Regions from separate parts of the Peribacillus sp. Hz7 genome, predicted to be linked through region 1. Evidence: riboswitches for the same ligand, from Rfam matches in the RefSeq annotation. Region 1 holds a riboswitch; each other region holds the start of a gene.
What was found. Region 1 has a riboswitch for thiamine pyrophosphate ahead of thiM (hydroxyethylthiazole kinase). Riboswitches for the same ligand answer to the same signal wherever they lie in the genome.
Positions count from the first base shown of each region.

Region 1 (8,202 bases):
CCTCCGTAATTTCAATTGACGTATTAAAATGAGTATTCAACCAAACAGGATGATATTTCTTTAAAATATTACATAAATTCTCCGTAATTCGTTGTGGAAAAACAACCGGTGCACGCGTACCGATACGAATAATTTCAACGTGAGGAATATCGCGCAAATTTTTCAAAATGTATTCAAGGATTGTGTCATTAATAAGCAGTCCATCTCCACCTGATAAAAGAACATCGCGAACAGCCGGTATGTCACGGATATATTGAATGGCCGCATCTAACTGCTTCTTCGGCACTCCCATCCCAATTTGGCCGGAGAAACGTCTTCTTGTGCAATAGCGGCAATACATCGAGCATTGATTCGTTACTAAAAACAATACGCGATCTGGATAACGATGAGTCAGTCCCGCTACGGGCGAATCTTCATCTTCATGAAGTGGATCTTCCATATCATATTTTGTTTTATGCATTTCTGCTGAAATCGGCACGGATTGCATGCGAATTGGACAACGCGAATCGTCAGGATTCATTAAAGATGCATAATATGGCGTAATATTAAGCGGAATCGTCTTTGTAGAAATCCGTACTCCTTCTTCCTCATCCGGTGTCAAATGAACGACCTTCTTTAAATCATCAACGGTTCTAATTGTATTCGTTAACTGCCAGAGCCAGTTATTCCATTGCTCGTCAGTGACATCTTTCCATAGTTCAATATCCTTCCAATGACGCTTTGGCTTATATAAGTCATGTAACATGCTCATTCCCCCCGAAGTGTTGATACTGATAGTAAATGCAAGAAGCATGCCCAAATGACCAAAAAACCCAGAATCATTTTGATCTGGGTTCAGAAACATTCCTATATTTTTGTATTTTATATTGAAGTGTTTGACGAGGCACGTTGAGAAGCTTGGATGCTTGCAGCACATTCCCATTCGTTTGCAGCAACGCTTCTGTAATGAGCTTTGACTCCGTTTCCTTTAACGCTTCTCGCAATGGAAGTAACTTCGCCGCTTCAGGGGAATGATTTTGTAAAAAGAGCGGGACATCTGCAATCGTCAGCTCTTTCGTCTCAGCTGTATTAATCATATATTCAATTGCATGCTTTAACTCGCGTACATTTCCAGGCCAGTGATAGTGCAATAACAGATCACGTACGTCATTGCTTATTCCTTCAATATGGCGACGGAGCTTTCGATTAAACTCCTCGATAAAGTGCTCACTAAGAAGAACAATATCTTCCGGGCGCTTTCTTAATGGCGGTAGTTCATAGCTTAATATATTTAGGCGGTAATATAAATCCGGTCGCAGCTGACTCGCTTCAATGGCCTTCTTTGGTGGAACATTCATGGCTGCAATTACACGTACATCCACAACCGTGCTTTTCGTACCTCCAATTCTCCGAACAACCCCATCTTCTAATACGCGCAATAGCTTAGCTTGTAATTCGATTGGCATCGACTGAAGCTCATCTAAAAATAACGTTCCTCCATTCGCTAATTCAAATAAACCTTGTCGTTCAACAGCTCCTGTATAGCTTCCTTTCGCTGTACCGAATAATAAAGATTCCAGCAGCGATTCTGGGAGTGCGGCACAATTTTGTGCGATAAATGGTGACGTTCTTCGAGGCGAAGCATGATGAATGCTTTGAACAAACAGCTCCTTCCCAACCCCGCTTTCGCCATACACCAATATGGATGAGGAAGATTGTGCCGCTTTTTTTCCTTGCGAAATAATTTGTTGAAAATCAGGATTATTCGTTAATAAATCGGAAAATGTGTATACCGTACTATTCGCTTGTGCTTTCTTGGGCTTTCCTGCTGCTTGAATATCTATTAATCGCTGTGATAGCTCCTTTAAACTTGAATAGTCTTTCGCAATTTCAACGGCACCAATAAGCATATCATCGACATAAATAGGTAATGTCGAGCTAACCGTTTCAATTTTTTTACCATGAATATTCATATAAGACTGCTCTTTGTGATAAATTGGTTTTCCTGTTTGAATCACCTGAAGTAACGTAGAAGATTTTTCCGTTAACGATGGAAAGACTTGCAGTAATGGAACGTTCAGTACTTCAGAAACTTTCATTCCATCATTCGCTGCAGCGACTTCATTATAAAAAATGGTATTCCCTTCTAAATCAATTACATGAATACCTTCATCAATACTTGCCAAAATGGCTTCTAAAATTTTTTCTGAATAAGATGCTGACAAGGTCCCCCTCCTTCATACGTTCTTACTAGATATATATGAAGAAATGCTGAAAACTTGTCAAAAAGCTGCCGATATTTCAGCACTCAAACAATGGACTTTACCCACATATTCATGTCCTCCAGCTTGTCAAAAATATAACAGTTATTCGCAAGGCGCCCGCGGTATTCATAGCCTTGTTGATGAAGCGCAGCATTCATCCCAAATGAAAGCGCTCTAGCAATCGAATATACGCAATATATTTCCTGGGCAAGTAACTCTTCTTCTAATTTGACAATCAAATGCTTCATCAAGCCAAACTGCCGATGTTCGGGCAATGTCGCACAGTCGGTAATTTCCGCATTATGATAAAAACGGTTTATTTCAGCCGAAGCAGCACTTATAATTTTCTCTTCATACGTATACACATAAAAAACGGTATCGCCTTTTATACATTTTTGAATATATTCCGGATCATTCATCGGCGTTGGATACACTTCAAATACCGCCCGATACAGCTCAGCAAGCATCACAGCATCGGCTACGGTCGCCTTCCGTACTTCATATCCTCTCGGAGGGCTTGATAATGTGACATGCTTGGGTAACGCTGCTACATTTTGAATGATTTCATCTTCTTTTATCCAATGTTCATTCACTCTTCTCTCGGCGGAAAAGTATTTCACAAGAAAATGACAATCGCTGCCAAGATAAAACTTATCAATCATTGCTTCATATACAAAACCATGCATCATTAAGTCGATTATATTTTCCTTACGTATCTTAAAAATCAGTTTTTCGGCAGAAATCTCAGCTACTGCAAGAAGAGCTTCCTCTACACAGCTAGCGAAATGACCAAGGTAGTCTTCTACACGCACCCGCTTATTAAACCGATCCATTGTCAAAGTAATGGAATAGCCCCGTTTCTGGATTTTTTTTTCGAATATATCTAGATTCATGATTGTTTCCTCTTTTCCTATCAAAAGCTTCTCTTTCACTAAAGAATCAAATTCTCATAACCTCTGCTATATCATTACACATTTTCTGCAACTTCGCACCACTCTAGAATGGTGAGCGCAATAATTTCAGCGGCGGCCATCATTTTATCGACTTCAATATATTCATTCGTATCATGCGCCAGCTTCGTTTCTCCTGGTCCAAACACTAACGTCGGAATGTTTCCTACTGTTGATAAATACCCGCCATCGGTTCCCCATGGTGATGCTTCAATAATCGGCTCCACTCCTTGCACGTTCTGAAAAGCATAAGCAACCGTTTTTAAAAGGGCATGCTCTAGGTCCATACTTCCCGGAAGCCACCTCGCTCCAAACCATTCGATTTCTATTGGCTTTGTGCGAAACCAAGAATCTGTTTGATTGAGCCTTTCAATCATCGTCTCCAGTGAGTTTTTCGCTTCCTCCATCGTTTCCGTTGGGGCGATGCCAAATCGTCCTTCGACAATAGCTGTCTCTGGAACGGAAGATGGCCAATTCCCACTTTCCATTTTTCCAACATTAATGGGAATCGGAATCGGTATTTTTTGATAAAGAGGATGCTGCTTCCATTGCTGATTGCGTTCATTCTCTAGCTCTTTAATCTCATGTAAAACATTCGTCATAAGATCAATCGAACTCTCCCCTTCATACCTTGTACCGCCATGGGCAGACTTTCCTTTCACAATGAGTCGAAACCACATCGATCCTTGTTGAACAGGAAACAACTTTAAATTGGTAGGCTCTGGGATAATGGCTCCATCTGCCTTATACCCTCGTAAAATCGCTGCTAATGTACCAGCACCTCCACTTTCTTCTTCAATCACACTTTGAAATATAAGATCACCCTTTAACGGAATATCTAAAGCCGTAATTGCCTCAATAGCTAATAATAAAGCAACATTTCCACCTTTCATATCAGTCGTTCCTCGCCCGTATACTTTGTTTTCTCTTAAAATCCCGCTATACGGATCGTCATCCCAACGCGCATGATCTCCTTCTGGAACAACATCAATATGACCATTTAAAATCAGAGATTTGCCACCGCCTCTGCCCTTTTTAACAGCAACAAGATTTGGATTTCCTTGAAAATTATGACGATCACAATAAAAATGGTGATGACTGCGTAACGTTTCATCACCAATTTCCCATAAATCTATAGCTAAGCCCAATTCACGGCATTTTTCAACAACGATGGCTTGGGCACCTTCTTCCTGATAACGTTTACTAGGCTCTTGAACAAGCTTTTGTAATAGTTGAATCCCATTTTTTCGATGCTCTTGTAACCATGTTGAGATTTGCTGCTGATAGGCCATTTACATCACACTCCTTATTTTTGTAGGATACGGAGCTGTTCGGCAACATCAAATGAGGCTTCTGTTCGCTTTCGTACTTCCTCTACGGTATATGGTTCATACAAATCAGTTAAGATTAATCCTGTGTCCCTTACCGAAAAAACCCCTAAATCGGTAATGACCATATGGACACATCTTTTTGCCGTTAACGGTAACGTGCATGTTTTAAGTAATTTCGATTGACCGTTTTTATCCGTATGATTCATCAATACAATCACTTTGTTCGCTTTTGCTGCGAGTTCCATCGCGCCCCCCATCCCTGGAACCCTTTTCCCCGGAACAATCCAATTCGCTAAATCACCTGCCTCACTTACTTGCAGCGCCCCTAAAATCGTTACATCAACAAGTCCGCGTCGAATCATTCCAAATGCAACAGCACTATCACAATAAGATGCCCCGCTTTTCACCGTAATCGGATAACCTCCAGCGTTACATAAATGCTCATCCGCCTCTTCATACGGCGGGGAATGGCTGATTCCAACAATTCCATTCTCTGCATGAAACATAACGTTATGACTTTTGGGCAAATAATCTGGAACGAGTGATGGAATGCCAATCCCTAAATTGACAAGCATACCATCAGAAATTTCCTCAGCAGCACGTTTGGCTAATGTTTGTCGAATACCATCTCCCATGCCCATTTCCAATCCACTCCTTTCGATGGAACGATATAATCAACAAATGCCCCCGGAGTCACAATATGATCTGGATTTAAAGCACCAAGCGGTACAATTTCATCTACTTCAACAATCGTGATGGCTCCTGCCATTGCAATAAGAGGATTCGTATTGCGGGCACTTTTATCAAACACTAAATTGCCATACGGGTCACATCGTTTCGCATACACAATTGCAATTTCAGCCGTTAATGCGGGTTCAACAAGATACTTCTTGTTATCTAGTGCTACTACTTGTTTCCCTTGATTAACAAATTCTGCATCTAATCCGATATCTGTTAACACCCCGCCAAGCCCCATCCCCCCTGCTCTAATTCGTTCAACAAGCGTGCCTTGCGGCGAAAACTCAATCTCTAGTTCACCATTCTGCATAAATGCACCGGCGTTTGGATTCGAGCCAATATGAGATACTATCATTTTGCATGCCCTTTTTGCCGTCACAATTTTTCCTATTCCGATATTCGGAAATCCTGCATCATTGCCGATAAGAAGTAAGTTTTGAACGTTTGTTTCTAAAATCAAATTTACTAGCCCTGGCGGCGTGCCGACCCCGCCAAATCCACCGAATAAAATGGATTGATTATCTTTAAATAACGGCTTAACTTGATCATATGTACAAATTTTCCCGAACGTATTTTCTACCATCACATCACCCCTATTAGAATATGAGCCTACTACTGAAAAAATCCTAATACTTTAACAGATTTTTTCCCTCACACTTAACGGGCAGTAAGACCCCCACCTCAAGCGTATGGGAAAACAAAGAAGATAGGCGGGGGACGACTGCCCTCATCTAGCTACGACTCCTAGCCCCTCGAGGTCATAAGATGAAATGCTTGTCTAAACTGAACAGTCGCCTCGCTTTTGTAGTAAAGATTCGATTGGTCAACTAACCATCCGTGATCGATGAAGGAACCCCTCACTTTATTAAACAATATTATTGATAACGTAATTTTGGCTCACACATCTTTCAGAAAAGATGCATAGAGAAAAACTTAATTTAATGAAAGAAGAGTACTCTATATCAAGAAATATGCTAAAATAATAGATAGAATGTAAATAGTAGGGGAGCTTGCACATGTGGGCTGAGAGTAAGCGAAATGTAGCTTTAACCCTTTAACCTGATTTGGATAATGCCAACGTAGGGAATCGAATGTCATAAATGATAGTCTATGAATGCGATGCACCTTTTTGGTATATCGCATTTTTTCATTTCAATTAGTTAGTAGATAAATCAACCAACGGAGGAGTATCTATATGTTTGAAAATATTTTAGAAAATGTAGCTATGCAAACACCTTTAGTACATAATATTACCAATTATGTAACGGTCAACGATGTGGCTAATATTGTCTTGGCCTGCGGCGGATCTCCTATTATGGCAGATGATTTAACCGAAGTAGAGGAAATTACGAGTATTTGCAGCAGTCTCGTCCTTAATATTGGTACGCTCAATGCACGAACCATTCTCTCGATGATTAAAGCAGGGAAAAAAGCAAATGAACTCGGTCTTCCTGTTATTTTAGACCCTGTCGGTGCTGGTGCTTCTAAACTAAGAACAAATATGACGTTTAAACTACTAGAAGAAGTGAAGTTTTCCGTTATTAGAGGCAATATTTCTGAAATTAAAACGATTTACGCAGGAAGTGGATTAACAAAAGGTGTCGATGCGGCTGAAAGTATTGAAGATGAAAATATAAATGAAATTATTCAACTTACAAAAGATTTAAGCATTGGAACAGGTGCTGTTATTGCTACAACAGGCGCTACCGACCTGGTTGTTCACCACGAAAAAGCGTACATCATTAAAAATGGGCACCCAATGATGTCGAAAATCACCGGATCAGGTTGTATGCTCTCTGCTGTAATCGGTGCTTATTGTGGAGCCAATCCAGAGCAACTAATAGATAGCACAGCCGCAGCTGTCTGTGCAATGGGACTTAGCGGCGAACTTGCTTATCAAAAAACAATAGCTACAGGTGGAGGCACTTCAAGCTTTAGAACGCACTTCATTGATTATGTAAGTAAACTTGATTCTTCTCTATTAAAGGAGGGCATGAAAATTGAAAGTAGATAAACAATCTATGCTTTTGTATGCCGTAACAGATAGAGCTTGGCTTGGAGAACAGTCTTTAGCTGAACAAGTAGAACAAACGATTCAAGGCGGGGCAACATTTATTCAGTTACGTGAAAAGAATCTACCTTATGAGGACTTTTTAAAAGAAGCACAGCAAATAAAAAAAATAACAGACGCTTATAACGTTCCATTTGTCATCAATGATAATGTAGAAGTCGCCATTGCATGCGCTGCTGATGGGATTCACATTGGACAAGACGATATGGATCTATCAACAGCAAGAAATATAATTGGTGATGACAAAATACTTGGTGTATCGGTTCAAACCGTTGAACAAGCCCGTCTAGCTGAAAAAGGTGGAGCAGATTATGTAGGTGTAGGTGCTGTTTTTACGACTTCAACGAAACTCGATGCTACTGCACTACCCTTGCGTACTTTAGAGGCTATTTGTCAAAGTGTTTCCATTCCTGTCGTTGCAATTGGTGGAATTAATGAAAAAAACATTTTACAACTAAGCGGCAGCGGTATTGATGGAGTTGCTGTTGTTTCAGCGATTTTTGCTAAACAAGATATCAAAAAAGCAAGCCAGGAACTGCTTGCTCTCTCAAAGCAAATAGTCAATCACGAAAATAACTAGATTAGAGGGATGGATGATGAAAAAAGTATTAAGTATTGCTGGTTCCGATAGCAGCGGCGGAGCAGGCATTCAAGCTGATATTAAAACGATTACCGCTCACAAAATGTACGCGATGACTGCTATTACAGCGCTTACTGCTCAAAACACAACAGGAGTAGATAGTGTACTCGAGGCAACACCTGAGTTTGTAGGACAACAACTAGACAGCATTATGAACGATATCTTTCCAGACAGTGTGAAAATAGGTATGGTGTCTTCCCCGCACATTATTGAAGTGATTGTCGAAAAA
Region 1 is NZ_JBHHJV010000002.1:24,678-32,879, forward strand. It holds gene kamA (lysine 2,3-aminomutase) at 1-745, opposite strand, end outside; gene ACE199_RS03735 (sigma-54 interaction domain-containing protein) at 819-2,204, opposite strand; gene ablB (putative beta-lysine N-acetyltransferase) at 2,288-3,136, opposite strand; gene ACE199_RS03745 (peptidase) at 3,211-4,485, opposite strand; gene ACE199_RS03750 (3-oxoacid CoA-transferase subunit B) at 4,500-5,165, opposite strand; gene ACE199_RS03755 (CoA transferase subunit A) at 5,132-5,845, opposite strand; TPP riboswitch at 6,255-6,365, shown strand; gene thiM (hydroxyethylthiazole kinase) at 6,458-7,276, shown strand; gene thiE (thiamine phosphate synthase) at 7,263-7,913, shown strand; gene thiD (bifunctional hydroxymethylpyrimidine kinase/phosphomethylpyrimidine kinase) at 7,930-8,202, shown strand, end outside.

Region 2 (8,202 bases), on a different contig from region 1:
GAAGAAACAATGCGGATAGGAAAATCGCTTGAACAAATCGATTTTTCAATAATTGTGACATAACATTCCCCTTTTCTATTAATGATTATGGGAGACAACAAAAAACCTCCCATCCGTTATTTTTGGATAGGAGGTCGTCAAAAACCATAGAAAAAGACATAGTACACCATGTACTACAACTTCGATGATTTTTTTAAAGTACAGACTAATCCCATTCAAAAATAACTTCGTATTATATAACGAATCTATTCTTTAAAACAGGATTAGTTAATCATCGTCCTATGGTCACCCTTTCGATTTAAGATGTACCTATGTTACATTGTTTTTTCTTCTTTTTCAATACATTTTTTCATTAAATTACCAATAAAATTCACACTTCCGGCGTATCCGTTGGCTTTGCATATCCGTCTTTATATTGTTGATCAATTGCCTTTCGTATTTCTTTTACCGTTTTTCCGTTGTTAAAATCAACTACTGCCTGAGCGGCAATTTCTAAACAGACACCACATTTCGTCCCATGATCATCCCAGACAACAGCTCCGCTTTCTCTGTTTTCAAACACAAAGCAGTCGTAATTGTTTTTGTGGTTGGCCGATTCCCCGCATCCACAATAACAAGGGATTTGTTCTAATAGCTTTTGATGTTTAGCAGCAGCTGCATAGATGGTCTGCATATCCTCTGGTTTATCCGCTAGAAATTCAGGCATTTCTCCTATCCCGCTTGTTTCTTCACGAATATCACCTGAATCTGTATGTTCCGTATGAATTGGATGATTATCATGACTTTCTTCTTTACTAGAACAAGCTCCAAGTAATAGGGTAGAACAAATTCCAAATGTTAGCATTGTTTTTTTCCATCTCATCATATACACCTCTAGAAAAATTTGGTTTTTATTATTTTACTAGAAAAAGTGGGGCTTCTTCAAAGTTAATGTTTTCTTAAAGCAAATTTATCAACATTCAATTGATAGGATTTTTTTACAAAAAATGGGTAAATGAATTAATTTTGATTTCCTTCCATTCTCTCAATTCAATCCTTTTGCTTTTCTCCCCATTTTCTTATTAACAAAATAAACAAGCTGAATATTTTCTTTTATAAAAAAGTATTTATGAAAATATTTAGCTAATAACCAAACAAAAAATAAGAAAAACCATACCAAACAATGATCATGACAACAAGAACAATGGTTGGAGAAAGTCCCATTAGGTAATGAGCAATAATATATCCTCCAGGAACGGAAACACGGACCAATGTATATTGCCAAGCTGGTGTGTTCTTCTTTGGCCGTTTACTTCCTTTTTTTACAAACCAATACTTTTCATTCCTTCAATACGTATTATCAAAATAAAAAAGAGAGTGCTCACAAGCTATGTCTCGCCTTTTAATTTTTTGTTTTTCTCTCTATCAATGAAGCCTATTGTTTAACCTGCTCCAATACAGTTTGGAACTCTTCCTCTTCTTCATTAGCAAATCCTTCAAAGATGACTTTAACGATATTAGCATGATTAAACACATACGTATACTCCTGTGATATATAGCCTTCTGGATAAGGGACAGCTAAATAATCATATATCGTTCCCTGTTGATCGTCTTCCGTCATCAGAATTTGTTTTCTTCCGTAAATCATTAACTTTATCTTTTCCCGACAGAAGACCCCCATCCTCAAGGAATATGAAGGGCAATAGCCCAATGAGTAGGTGGGAGATGAATGTCAGTTGGCGGTAGCCAAAACACTTGTTTGTATGGTAGAATATTCCTGTAAGTTGTTCTTTGAAAACTGAAGATAGGAGGTTGTGACAGGAAAAACGTCTGTCGCGTAAAATCTTCAACGTTCTAATCGCCTCCACACGCACCGAAGTAGCGAAAACCAAGCAGAGTAGGGCGTGTGGCGAGTTCAACGTACAAAATAGCAACACCGCGCAGGAGGCTAATAAGCCGTCTGCACTGCTAACTGTCGGTGCGACAGGGTTAGCCTGCTAAATAACTAGTGGATACACTGGTGTTCGCAGGAATCCCCCACTTCAAGCTTTAGCTAAGTGGTGGGTAGTTCAAATTCCCGCCTTCTAGTACTACAATCGAACCATTAGGTAATAATTTCTGCTTCATGTTATATCCTCACTTTTTTATTCACATTTTTCAACCTACATTTCTGCCCGTTCTCTCAATCCAATCCTCTTACTTTCCGATACAGTTCTTTATTGGCAAAGTACGCTACATGCATGTTTTTCTTAATAAAAAAATATTTATGAAACGACCTAGCCATTATAAAAATAAAAAAGATACAAAAAATCCAATAGACCAACATCATAATCGAAAGGAGGATTGATTGAGAAAAGCTCATTACATATTGTGCCACAATATATCCTGCTGGTACTGATATACTTACCAAGGTATACTGCCAAGCCGGTGTTTTCTTCTCTGATTGTTTTTCCAAAGACGAATATTTTTTTATTTGTTGACGCACAAAAAAATAAATTAACGCTGCATAAATGATAAACCAGATTACATAATAAATTGGTGATATAAATCCTAACATATACGAATACTTAAGAATTAACATAAAGTAACAAAATGATCCGATGATGCCTGAACCACCTATAAATAAAAGGGATTCCATTTCGGTTTTTTCTGGTTTTCTAATCAGAAGCGCGATTGCCCAAATATTAATCATGGCCATTAAAGGAAATGTTACATAAAGAATCGGTTTGATAACCGGAAAAAGGAGTGGCATGATAATAAGAAAATCAAGAAGAAGGAAGGTATAAGCAAAAATCATTCCTTTAATTTGCACTGTAGAAAAAGGGGTTAATCCTTCCTGAATATGATCGGGTAAATCTCTTCGTTTTATATCTTTGCTGATTGTTAACATGTACTAAATCACCTGAAAAATGAAAGTAATCCATAAGACTATCATTTCTTACTGTCAAGTCCTCTTATTTTTCGATTCAATTCCTTATTAGAAAAATAAACAAAGTGAATATTTTCCTTCATAAAAAAGTATTTATGAAAATATTTCGCTAATAACCAAATAAAAAAGTAAGAAAAACCATACCAAACAATAGTCATCACAACAAGAACTAAGGTTGGAGAAAGTCCCATTATGTATTGAGCAATAATATATCCTACAGGAACGGAAACACGAACCAATGTGTATTGCCAAGCTGGTGTGTTCTTCTTTGGCCGTTTTTCAATTGAACCATATTTTTTATATTGCTGAAGGATAGAAAAATAGACCGTCGCGAGAAATAATACACACATCACAATATAAAAGATGGGTGATTGTATTCCTCCTATATAGGAATACTTTAGCCCCATAAGAAAATAACTAACTGCACCAACTATACCTAAATATCCACTAAATAATATAGAATCTAGTTCTATATCTTCTACTTTCTTACACAAAAGCCAGATCGCCCATACACTTATTCCTGCTAATAAAGGTAAAATGACATACAGAAAAGCCTTTATATACGGAAAAAGTAAAGGTACAAGAACAAAAGCATCCAGCATTAAAAATGTACTACCTGCAATAACAAATTTAATCTGATAAACAGGTAAAGGCTGTAACTGGTCTTGAATATGTCCTGGTAATTGATTAAATCTTTTATGTTGTGGTATTTTCAACATGTATAAACCACCTAATTTCTTGATTGTCATTTACTTCATCCAACCTGCAACTGTTTTAATTCCTTTTTGCACTCCATCCTTGAGTCCATCAGAAAGGTTTTTCTCATCCTTGCCTATCTTAATACCATCTGTCAAATACGTAGTAACGAGAGAAGCACCAAGCCCAATAGCAGCTACTCCTACTAAAGGTGCACCAAACATACCAGCAATTGAAACCACTACAGCTCCCGCAGCTAACGATACAGCTCCTAGCCCTGCATCCACAATTGCATCTCCAGCAATTTTCTCAATTAATGTTTCTCACAAATCTATTAAATCATAAAAAATTTAGAAGTCTCAATGCTATTGATGAAGGATATACCAAAAATGAGCCTTATTCCCTGTTAGAGTAAAATCGTTTCACAGGAAGAAAGAACCGATCTGATTTTTTATCATCTCCCGACAGAAGACTCCCACTTCAAATTTCGTTAGAAATTAAGTGGTGAGTAGTTCAAAGAATCGACAAATTGATCCAAATCTATGAAACGATTCATTATAAAAAAACAAGCTCCCTTCAAAAGAAAGGAGCTTACTGATGCTATTATTGATAAATCTTTGAACCACTCTGACGGAATTCCTCCGCTTTCTCTTCTAGCGCTTTATCTACTTCCATATCACGAATGTTATGAGAAATCTTCATGCTGCAAAATTTCGGGCCGCACATTGAACAGAAATGAGCGGTTTTAGCTCCTTCTGCTGGCAGTGTTTCATCATGGTATTCCATCGCTCGCTCTGGATCGAGTGATAAATTAAATTGATCACGCCAACGGAATTCAAATCGTGCTTTTGAAAGAGCGTTATCGCGAAGTTCTGCTCCAGGATGTCCTTTTGCAAGATCGGCTGCATGAGCGGCAATTTTATACGTAATAACCCCATCGCGCACATCGTCTTTATTTGGTAAGCCTAAATGTTCTTTCGGTGTTACATAGCAAAGCATCGCTGTTCCGTATGAAGCAATCATCGCTGCGCCAATGGCTGACGTAATATGATCATAGCCTGGTGCAATGTCAGTCGTTAATGGCCCAAGCGTATAGAACGGCGCTTCCATACAAATATCTAATTGCTTATCCATATTTTCTTTAATTTTATGCATCGGTACATGACCTGGTCCTTCAATCATCACTTGCACATCATGTTTCCAGGCAATTTTCGTTAATTCACCGAGCGTTTCGAGCTCTGCAAATTGGGCATCATCATTCGCATCAGCAATCGAACCCGGACGAAGCCCATCTCCTAATGAAAAAGCAACATCGTATGCTTTCATAATTTCACATATTTCTTCAAAATGTGTATATAAGAAGCTTTCTTGATGATGAGCTAAACACCATTGCGCCATAATCGAGCCGCCCCGAGATACAATGCCAGTCGTGCGTTTCGCTGTTAGTGGAATATATGGAAGGCGTACTCCCGCATGAATCGTAAAGTAATCCACCCCTTGTTCCGCTTGTTCAATTAATGTATCTCGGAACACTTCCCATGTTAAATCTTCAGCAATACCATTCACTTTTTCAAGCGCCTGATAAATTGGGACTGTTCCCACCGGAACTGGGCAGTTGCGAATAATCCATTCTCGTGTTGTATGAATGTTTTTCCCTGTAGAGAGATCCATCATTGTATCGGCTCCCCAGCGAATAGCCCACGTCATTTTTTCCACTTCTTCATCAATCGACGAAGTCACTGCAGAGTTACCGATATTGGCATTGATTTTCACTAAAAAATTGCGGCCAATAATCATTGGTTCACTTTCTGGGTGATTAATGTTAGAAGGAATAATTGCTCGACCTTCCGCTACTTCTTTACGAACAAATTCAGCGTCCATATTTTCTCGTAGCGCAATGTATTCCATTTCAGGTGTAATGATTCCTTGACGCGCATAATGCATTTGTGTCACATTTTTTCCTTTTTTTGCACGAAGCGGCTTTCTTTTTAATCCAGGAAATACAAATTCTTTTCCTTGATCGATATTTTTATAGCCATTGTCTTCAGGCTTTATTTCACGCCCGATATATTCCTCGGTATCTTCACGATCACGAATCCATTCGCTCCGTACAGATGGTAGACCTTTTTCAATATCAATCTTCACTTGTGGATCCGTATAGGGACCACTCGTATCATAGACACGGATAGGCGGATTTACTTCTTCCCCTCGCGCTGTCACAGTTGGAGACTGTTCAATCTCACGGAAAGGAACCCTTATACTTGGTTGTGATCCTTCTACAAATACTTTTTTACTAGCTGGAAAACTTGTCATTACGACGTTCTTTTGTTCACTCATCATCAATTCCTCCTTTAGTTATAGGACGAAATCTGATTCCCAAGCGGCATGAAAAAACCGGGATCTGTATAAACAGAACCCGGTAGTAGTCAGTTTTTTAAACGGCACAAAGCCATTAAAAAAAGCAGATAGCAACTTCCCCACGCTGGTATGAGCCAGATCAGGTCCTGAGGGTTAAGAAACTTTATCGTGTCTCTCTCTCAGCCCAACTTATTGGACACCCCTAGTATGAAAATATTAACTTTTCTACTACACTATAAAATAAATTCATAGACATGTAAAGAGAATATTGGAAATTTTGTCTATTGAGCCTTATTGTCTAAAAACTGAACAATTTCATTACATAACAAATCCAGATTATCGATTAATGGAGAATGACCACAAGCCGCCAATTCTTTAAAAACCGCTCGGCCATGAAAATCTTCCATGATTTCATCGGCCATTTGTTTAGAAATCACTAAATCATCACTTCCTCGTAATATAAGGACAGGTATTTGAATATCCCTCACTTGATTTCTACCTTGAAGCAATCCATTATGTTGATCACTTATATTAAAAATATTTAAAGTATGATAGACTTCAGCAAGATTGCGCTGTGTAAGCATATCGTCCACATATTCCTCATACTTCCTGTCATCAGGCTGCTTCTTTGTATAAATTAAAGTATTCCACACAGACTTCAAAAAGTCTCGATTATTCGTATCATACGCTTGTTGTACAGTCATTGTCTTAGCATCATTTCTGACTTCTTCCTGTGTTTGCAGTCGCTTCGTCAAGTCCGGGCTTCCAAACGTTGGATAGCCCCTCGTTGAAACAGAGGCTAATAAAATTAATTGCTCGCATAGCCCTGGATAATCCGCACAAAACTGCATTGCAACTGCACCACCAGTCGACCAGCCAATCATACTAAACTTGGACAGCTGTAACTGATCAACAAACAGTTTGAGATCATCTGAAAAATCTTTGATGCTTTCAACCGAACGTATATACGTCGAATGACCGAAACCTCGTAAATCCACAGCTAATATTTTATAAGAGGAAGGAATAACATCAATTAAAAGATCCCAATGCTTAGAAGAGGTCATATTTCCATGAACAAGAAGTAACACTTTATCTCCGCCTGCCCTTTCACGGTATCCTAATGTTTCTCCATTTGCTAAAGTCGTTCTTTTCAGTTCCACTCCCACTTTATTCATTCACTTCATCTCCTCATCTACTATTTGCTAAATACCCCCCTCGACTTCTTTTCTCTATCGTTTCGTAAGAGATTGTCTTACAAAATTTACGGCATCATCTAGATTTTCGAAGGTCATTTCATCATCGTCTTGAATATGAGTCACTTTAATCCTCCACTGCTTCTCTTCTGTCAACGTTTCCGTGTTTGCGAGATGGAAGCGAAAGATAAATGAAACGATTGTTTGCCCGCTCATCTCACCCCTCCTTCACTATATTCTCTGAAGTCGACACATCTTCCTTCTTTCCTTTTTTTGCAACAAGCTTTCGGACACTACCGACAATCCCATTTGGAAAGAACATTACTGCAAGGATATACACAATGCCAAACAAAATAAGCCAACGCTCAAAAATCCAATGCACCTTTGCAAGTCCTGTCAGCCAATGGTGAGCCAATTCAATAATAGCCGCCCCTAAAACAGGGCCGATTAGTGTACCCACTCCACCAATAATCGTCATTAATAAAGCATCCAGCGTAATGTCCATCGTAAATACACTCGTATTGACAAAACGCAGCGATAACGCATATAAAGAACCACTTAAACTCGCAATTCCGCCAGCTACGATACTAGCAATGATTTTATAATGCAAAACTTGATAGCCAAGCGATTCTGCCCGTTGTTCATTATCCTTAATAGCTAGCAATATTCTTCCTAATGGAGACTGGATAAATCGTTTTAATCCAAAATAGACAATGATCATCAGCACAAGACAAACAAGATAAAAGTGAAGTCGATTATGGAAAAACTCAGGAACTCGAAACGTAAATCCATCATTTCCATACGTAAGGGTCCTCCATTTTTCTGCAGCGACAAGAAATAGACCAGCAAGAGCCAGCGTCAACATCGCATAATAATGACTTTTTAAACGAAGCGTCATCAACCCTACAACAAAACTGATGATTAAAGAAAACAAAACACCCAAAATAATCGCCCCAGTAACAAGAAGCATCGTTGGTTCATAATGCTTTAACATAACGCTCACACAGTAAGCTCCAATGCCAAAAAACATTGCATGCCCAAAAGAAA
Region 2 is NZ_JBHHJV010000011.1:57,321-65,522, forward strand. It holds gene ACE199_RS15175 (MFS transporter) at 1-61, opposite strand, end outside; gene ACE199_RS15180 (PCYCGC motif-containing (lipo)protein) at 371-862, opposite strand; gene ACE199_RS15185 (DUF4176 domain-containing protein) at 1,415-1,627, opposite strand; gene ACE199_RS15190 (hypothetical protein) at 2,162-2,869, opposite strand; gene ACE199_RS15195 (hypothetical protein) at 2,911-3,627, opposite strand; gene ACE199_RS15200 (hypothetical protein) at 3,658-3,891, opposite strand; gene thiC (phosphomethylpyrimidine synthase ThiC) at 4,208-5,941, opposite strand; TPP riboswitch at 6,062-6,176, opposite strand; gene phaZ (intracellular short-chain-length polyhydroxyalkanoate depolymerase) at 6,244-7,137, opposite strand; gene ACE199_RS15215 (hypothetical protein) at 7,192-7,371, opposite strand; gene ACE199_RS15220 (branched-chain amino acid ABC transporter permease) at 7,373-8,202, opposite strand, start outside.
Region 2: linked by a shared signal. The riboswitch ahead of thiC (phosphomethylpyrimidine synthase ThiC) and the one ahead of thiM (hydroxyethylthiazole kinase) in region 1 are both predicted to bind thiamine pyrophosphate.

Region 3 (8,202 bases), 150 kb from region 1:
TTCTGCTCTTGTAAGTGGGCTTATTCATGCCGATCAGCTTATTATTTTAACGGACATTAACGGCTTATATGATTGTAATCCGTTGACGAATCCGGATGCTAAGAGAATCGATTATTTAACAGAGGTAACGGATGATTGGCTGCAAGTAGCGGAAGGAGCCGGCTCAAACGTTGGGACAGGCGGGATGCAATCGAAATTATTAGCTGCGAAAACAGCACTATCTTTAGGTGTAAAAGTCTTTATTGGTAAAGGAGAAGGCCGTGATAAGCTTCTGCGAATTTTAGCGGGTGACGGTGACGGGACGTATATTGAAAATGACGTGCTTACAACCGTAAATAATAATAAGCAGTGGATTTCAATTCATTCGGAAGTGTCAGGGAAAATCTTCGTTGACGATGGCGCAGAAACAGCCTTAATGTTGAATGGCAGCAGTTTATTGCCTGCCGGTATTTATGACATTCAAGGAGATTTTGAAAAAGGGGACGTTGTTGAAGTGTTTGGTTCAAGTGGATTGCTTGGCCGAGGAGAAGTTCTCTATTCTGTCGATGAGCTGAAACTAGCGATGGGAAAACGGACAGACGAGCTTGTGATGTCAGCAATTGAAGTGATTCATCGAGATAAATGGGTGAAAGCCTAAATTAAAAAGGGGGAGTTAGTAATGAGTGAAGTTATTGTAAGAGGAAAAGCGGCTAAAGCGGCAAGTTATAAAATGAATGGGAAGACGACAGAAGAAAAAAATGAAGCATTAGCAAAAATTGCGGATCAATTATTAGTAGATAAAGATTATTTAATAAGTGAAAATGCAAAAGATTTAGAACAAGGAAAGAAAAATGGTCTGCCTGAATCAACGCTAGATCGCATTATGTTAAACGAAAAGCGTATTGAAGATATGTCAGCGGCTATTCGTTTACTGATTGACTTAAAGGATCCAGTCGGTGAAAGCTTAGAGACCATTGAGAAAGAAAACGGCTTGCTTATTAAAAAAAATCGTGTTCCAATCGGTGTGATTGGTATGATTTATGAAGCGAGACCAAATGTAACGATTGATGCGGCTACATTATCATTAAAAACAGGGAATGCGGTTATTTTACGAGGAAGTTCATCTGCAAGCTACTCTAATCAAGCGCTTGTTGGGTCGATTCATAAGGCATTGGCGCAAACATCTTTACCAGTTGATGCGGTTCAATTAATGGAAGATACAAGCCGTGAAACAGCGAAAGAATTATTTCATTTGAATGAATATTTAGATGTGTTGATTCCACGTGGAGGCAAAAATTTAATTGATACCGTTGTTCGTGAATCGACTGTACCTGTTCTTGAAACGGGCGCTGGTAACTGTCATATTTTTATTGATGAATCAGCTGATTATGAGATGACAGAAAATATTGTAATCAATGGAAAGACACAGCGTCCATCTGTATGTAATGCCATTGAAAGTTTGCTCATTCATGAAAGCTGGTTTACTAAAAATGGGACGGACTTATTAGCAGTTCTTCACGGTAAAGGAATTGAACTATACGGAGATCAAACGGTCTGTACTGCTTTTCCAGAGGCGAAGCAAGCAACAGAAGAAGATTGGGCAACGGAATATTTAGCGCTAAAATTGAGTGTGAAAATTGTGAAGGATGTTATAGAAGCTGTTGAGCATATTAATCAATATGGTACGAATCATTCTGAAGCCATTATCACAACAAATGAGGAAAATGCAGCCATTTTCTTAAATGGAGTCGATGCAGCCGCTGTTTATCATAATGCTTCTACCCGTTTTACTGATGGTTTTGAATTCGGTTACGGTGCTGAAATTGGGATTAGTACGCAAAAGCTTCATGCGCGTGGACCAATGGGATTACCTGCTTTAACATCTACTAAATATTTTATTTATGGACAAGGACAAATTCGTGGATAAGTAGATAGTTGATGAACGAGATTGAGTGAAAACCTGTACGCTACTTCTGGTACAGGTTTTTTTGTGATTGCATTTTGCAAAAAGAAAGGGTATTCTTTGTATAAAAATAGATGATATCGGGAGTCTGTGGAATCAGGCTGAGAGTACGGTTAATCTACCGTAGACCGTTTGAACCTGTTGGGTCATGCCAGCGTAGGGAAGTGATAAGGGGATTACTCTGTATTTTTGCACTTTGCGTACGCAAAGTGCTTTTTTGCGTTATTAGAAAATAAATGGCTACATTGAAAGGAATGGGTAAACATGATGACTCAAAAAGAAATGATTGAATCGACAGTTCAATTTATCAATCGTAATGAATCTTCTGAGGAAGATTTTAATCAGCAGGCTTTACAATTATTTCGCTATCACTATCAATATAACATTCCTTATCGAACTTTTTGTTCTCAAAAAGGAAAAACACCGCGTACTGTGAAAACTTGGAGAGACATCCCGCCAGTACCGATTAATGCTTTTAAAGATGTTACTTTGAGCTGCTGTGATCCGGAGCAAGCGGAAGCGGTTTATATGACAAGTGGTACAACACAAGGAATTAGAGGTAAACATTATCATCCAACATTAGACATATTTGATAGGTCGATGATTAAAAATTTTCAAGAAAGATTTATGGGAAATACCGATAAGATTCGGATGGGAATCTTATTTCCAACAGAACAGGAGATGCCTAATTCTTCTTTAGCTCGTTATTTAAAACTCGCAAAAGAAAGATTTGGGACAGAGGATAGCCGTTATTTTATACAAAATCACGAGCTTGATGTGGAAGGCTTACAGAAAGAGCTGAGGAATGCTGAAGCAATTGGAGAACCTTATGCTCTTTTAGGTGCAAGTTATAGCTTTGTTCACCTTTTAGAAGAACTAGAGCGTGGGAATCAAACTTTTACTCTACCAAAAGGAAGTAAAATTCTTGATACGGGCGGCTTTAAAAAACAATCTAAAGAATTAGAGTTGGATGAGTTTTATCAGTTGCTTTCTACATATTTAGGAGTCAATCGTTCAGCGTGTATCAATATGTACGGCATGACCGAGCTGAGTACACAGCTGTATGACGATGGAAATCAATCTGTGCCTGCTGTTAAGTCAGGACCAAGTTGGATTAAAACGCGAGTGGTAAATCCGTTAACAGGTGAAGAAGTAGCAAAAGGAGAACGCGGCGTTATTGTTCATTGCGATCTTGCTAATATGAATTCTGTTTCTACGATTTTAACAGAAGATGTTGGTGTTGAAGTGGAAGGCGGTTTTCTTTTATTAGGAAGAGTGGAAGGAACAGAAGCAAAGGGCTGTTCGCTAGCGATGGCAGAATTTTTAAAGGCTTCAAAGGGACTGGAGAAATGAGAGAAATCGCTGGATATATTCCGAATATAGGAGAAGAATCATTTGAGACAAAGGTGCTTCTATTCGAAAGAAATCAGGAAACAATAGAAGTGGAGATTCCGATTCTTACAAATGAACAAATGAACAGGTTAATTGACAAGATTAAGCATAGCAGTCGTAAGGTGTTAAAATCTTTTTCTGTTAATGAGTTAATGAATATCATTGATGAAGCGATTCATAGACTTCTAGATCGTGATTCATTTTATCGACAAAAAGCTGAGAAAGTATTGCCCATTGTAACAGGCTATGATGAAGAAATGATAAGACTTGGTTTGACTTCTTATTTAAAAACGTTTCGAAAACATGAACTGCAGCGTTTTCTTGTTGAAGATTTAGGAAATCCATTGTTGTTAGATGATTTTCAACCGAGAGTAAAAGGGGGATTTTCGAAGGCTTTTAGTCCTGATTTAATTACGCATATTTGGTCAGGGAATGTGCCTGGTCTTCCTTTATGGAGCTTTATATCTAGTTTGTTAGTGAAAGCAGGGAATATCGGGAAGGTATCGAGTACTGAGCCATTATTTGCCGGCTGGTTCGCTAAGCTTTTAGTGGAAATAGAACCAAGATTAGCAGATTGCTTTGCCGTTCTTTGGTGGAAGGGTGGCGAAGAGGAGAGAGAACGCTTTATTTTTCAGCAAACAGATATTGTTGTCGGGTATGGGGGCAATGAAGCGATGGAAGCTTTACGAAGTCGGATTCCAATCACTAAAAGGTTTTTACCATTTGGACACAAGCTAAGTTTTGGGATTGTTTCAAAGGCGTCTCTGGATTCTTTTAAAGCTTTGCGGACGGCCCATTTGGCTGCTTTGGATGTGATGCGCTATGACCAACAAGGCTGTTATTCTCCGCATGTTTTCTATGTACAAAAAGGAGGAAATGTTTCTCCAAAAGAATTTGCTAGATATATAGGTCATGAACTAGAGGCGTTTAATAGAAGGTTTCCGAGAAGAAAACTGTCAATGACCGAATCGATGGAGATGGCTGCTTGGAAAAATAAAGAAGAAATGAACCTGTTCTCGAATCCAAATAATGAAGTATTAGGCAATAACCAAAATGACTGGACTGTTGTTTTTGAAGATTCCAATCTTAGCCTTACACCAAGCAGTTTAAATCGTGTCGTAAAAGTGAAAGGGTTTGATCACATAGAAGAGGTGACGGAAGGCCTTCTCATGCATCGAGATTACTTGCAAACGGTTGGAATCGCCGCTAGTCCGTCTGAATTGTTTCAATGGTCTCGTCTACTAGGGAGTGTTGGTGTGACTCGAATGACGGCATTGGGAAATATGACATCTCCAGAAGCTGGATGGCATCATGATGGCCGCTTTAATGTACTGGATTTAATTAATATGATTGATATCGAAGCTTCAGCTGAACAATTAAGTGAAGAGTTGGCTCCTTATGCAGATTAGGAGGTTAGCAGATGAGTTTTTTAACAATCGAGGATTTGACTTATAGTTATCAAGAGAAGACAGCTGTGTTACATGGAGTGAACTGGTCTATTGAAGAAGGGGAGTTTCATTGCTTTCTAGGGAAAAGCGGCTGTGGAAAGACAACGTTATTAAAGCTTGCAGCGGGCTTGCTTCCATCTCATTCAGGAATGATTCGTTTGAAAGGAAAAGAAGTAATAGAGCCGTTGGATGAATGTGGTTTTGTGTTCCAATCTCCTACCTTATTAGAATGGAAAACAGTGCTAGAAAATGTGTTGCTTCCGATTTCGCTGAAAAGAAAGATTACGGAACAAGATCGACAGTATGGGTTAGAAGTATTAGAGATGGTTGGTTTAAAGACTTATTTGGATCGTTATCCTACCCAATTATCTGGAGGACAACAAAGTCGTGTTGCTATTGCGAGAGCGTTGATTCAAAAACCAGCGATGCTGTTTTTAGATGAACCATTTGCCGCTCTGGATGCTATTACAAGAGAAGAACTACAGGATGATTTGTTGAAAATTTGTAAGCTTCATCATACAACGGTTCTTTTTATTACGCATGATATCGCAGAAGCCGTGTATTTGTCAGATCGGATTGCAGTCATAGATCAAGGTCAAATCATTTTTGATACTGCTGTAAAATTAGAAAAAGAGAGAAATGTAGAAATGAAATACGCGCCGTATTTTAATGAGTTGTGCCTGACGTTACGACATGTATTGGGAGGAAATAAGCGATGAAAAGTCTCCCTTTATACTCAATTCTATTATTTATTATGTTCCTCATCATTTGGGAATATAGTGCAAGCTTTATGTCAGAGCTTGTTTTGCCGGCTCCTACGGTTATTGTTGCGACTTTAGTAGATGGTCTGCAAAGTGGATACTTTATTCCACATATTTTGCGAACACTATCAGAAGTGTTGCTAGGTTTGGTAATTGGCTGTGTCGGGGGATTTATCGTTGGGGTAATTATGGGTGAGATTGAATTTTTAAGAAAGCTTCTTTCCCCTTATATCATTGCGAGCCAAGCTGTTCCTAAGCTTGCTTTGGCCCCTTTATTTATTCTATGGTTTGGTTTTGGCATGACATCGAAAGTCATAATCACTGCCCTGATTTGTTTTTTTCCATTATTGGAGAATACGATTACAGCGATTCAGTCTACGAATAAACAAAAACAAGAATTATTTCATATGCTTCGAGCAACACGCTGGCAAACCTTAATTCATTTAAAAATTCCTAATGGCCTGCCAGGGATTCTAGCCGGACTTCGAGTGGCGGTTGTATTAGCCGTAGTAGGGGCTGTTGTTGGCGAGTTTATTGGGGGAAGCGATGGATTAGGAGCGCTCATCGTCGCGTCGCAAGGGATGATGGATACGCCGTTAATGTTTGCTGTGTTAATTTTATTAACTGTAATGGGCATGGTTTTATATCAATTGATTTATGTATTAGAAGTTACTGTACTAAAGAAATATATGAAGGAGAATAGAAAATGAAAAATAGATGGTTAGTCACGATTTTATTATGTATGACCGTATTGATGTCAGCATGTGGTGCAAAGGATGAAAATAAGGAAACAGCGAAATCTGATTCAACAGACGTCCAAACGATTCGAGTAGCGAACTGGAGTAAGCCACTTACAGAACAAACGAATCTATTAGTCGATGAGAAGAAGCATTTCTTTAAAGATAAAGGCCTAGATGTAACTGTTATTCCTGGTGCAGGCGGCGGCGATGCGATTAAAAATATTTTATCTGGGAAAGCAGATATCGCTTTTACTGATCCAGGTTCACTATTTTTCGCATTAGATAAAGGTGAAAAGCTAAAAGTTATTTACAATATTTATCCGCAAAATGTATTTAACATCGTATCACTAAAGGAAGCTAATATTAACAAACCGGAAGATTTAAAAGGAAAAACAATCGGTGTTTATAGTCTATCAAGCGGAACACGTCAAAACTTATTAGTGTTATTACATCAGGTTGGTCTTTCAGAAAATGATGTGAAAATTGTTGAGACAGGTCTTTTAAACTTTGCCCCATTAATGCAAGGGCAAGTGGATGCAACAGCCGCGACTGATACAGGGTTAGTTGTTGGACAAGCAAAAGGTTTAGAGGAAGTCAATGTGATGAATGTGAAAGACTATTTAAATGTACCGAGTGATGTATTTGTTGTAACAGAGAAAACATATCAAGAAAAGCAGCAAGAATTGAAGGATTTCTTAGAAGCTTATCGTAACAGTGCACAATGGATGATTGAAAGTCCGGAAGAAGCGGCTGCTTTGGCTAAAACCTATGCAATCGATGGGAAAGATGAGCAACAAAACTTAGAGATTATTAAACTGCGTAATGCTTCTAGTGTATCTCCTGAAACAGATCAACATGGTTTAGGAGCACTTGATGCGGATATCTTGCAGGATGGTGCGGATACGTATCAAAAATTAGGATTGATTAAAGAAAAGCTCAATATGGATGAGGTAGTAGTTGATACATTACTTCCTAAAAAATAAAGGAGAACATATATGGGGAAATTTAGCGGGAAAGTCGTTCTTGTTACGGGCTCCAGCCGAGGAATTGGAGCGGCGATTGCCCTTGAATTTGCAAGAGAAGGGGCCTTCGTTATCGTCAATTATTTGAAAAATGTTGAAGCAGCTGAACAAATTGTGTCAGCTTGTATCGAAGTTGGAGGAGACGCTTGGGCAATTCAAGCAGATGTTACGTCCGAAGAGGCTGTGCAGTCGATGATTGAGCAAATTGTACTTGAAACGGGACGGTTAGATGTTGTTGTGAATAATGCATTTAAACCTTATGTCTTTGATCCTGAACAACGAAAAATGGCTTGGCAGCTCACATGGGACGATTATCAAGGGCAGATTGATGGAGCGGTAAAATCGACGCATTATCTATGCCAAGCGGTGCTGCCGATTATGAAAAAACAAAGCAGCGGAAGCATTGTGAATATCATTAGTAATTTAGTAGAAAGACCGTTGGTTCCTTATCATGAATACAACACGGCTAAAACTGCATTAATGGGGTATACGCGTAATTTAGCTGTGGAGCTAGGACCTTTTGGGATAAGAGTCAATTGTGTAGCACCGGGCCTTGTTTATCCAACTGATGCGAGCAAAAAAACAAAAGAAAGTTTGAAAGAACTAATCATTTCCCAAACCCCGCTTCGAAGAATTGCAAAGCCGGAAGATATCGCAGGTCCTGTTTTATTTTTATCATCTGATTGGAGTGAATTTATGACAGGGCAAACGCTATTTGTAGATGGCGGATTTGTGATGTGAGTTTTATAAAAAGAGCCAATCAAGAATTCAATGCTTGATTGGCTTTTTAATCGTTTAGGAAACTATTTCGTATTTTTTGTTTCTGTTTCAAATAATGTATAGCCGACAGAATTGTCTGTTATAGGTAGTCCGGCACTTCTAACAAACGTTTCTAAC
Region 3 is NZ_JBHHJV010000002.1:176,202-184,403, reverse strand. It holds gene proB (glutamate 5-kinase) at 1-637, shown strand, start outside; gene ACE199_RS04425 (glutamate-5-semialdehyde dehydrogenase) at 659-1,906, shown strand; TPP riboswitch at 2,013-2,122, shown strand; gene ACE199_RS04420 (LuxE/PaaK family acyltransferase) at 2,207-3,295, shown strand; gene ACE199_RS04415 (acyl-CoA reductase) at 3,292-4,743, shown strand; gene ACE199_RS04410 (ABC transporter ATP-binding protein) at 4,755-5,501, shown strand; gene ACE199_RS04405 (ABC transporter permease) at 5,498-6,253, shown strand; gene ACE199_RS04400 (ABC transporter substrate-binding protein) at 6,250-7,266, shown strand; gene ACE199_RS04395 (SDR family oxidoreductase) at 7,279-8,046, shown strand; gene ACE199_RS04390 (glutamine amidotransferase) at 8,109-8,202, opposite strand, start outside.
Region 3: linked by a shared signal. The riboswitch ahead of ACE199_RS04420 (LuxE/PaaK family acyltransferase) and the one ahead of thiM (hydroxyethylthiazole kinase) in region 1 are both predicted to bind thiamine pyrophosphate.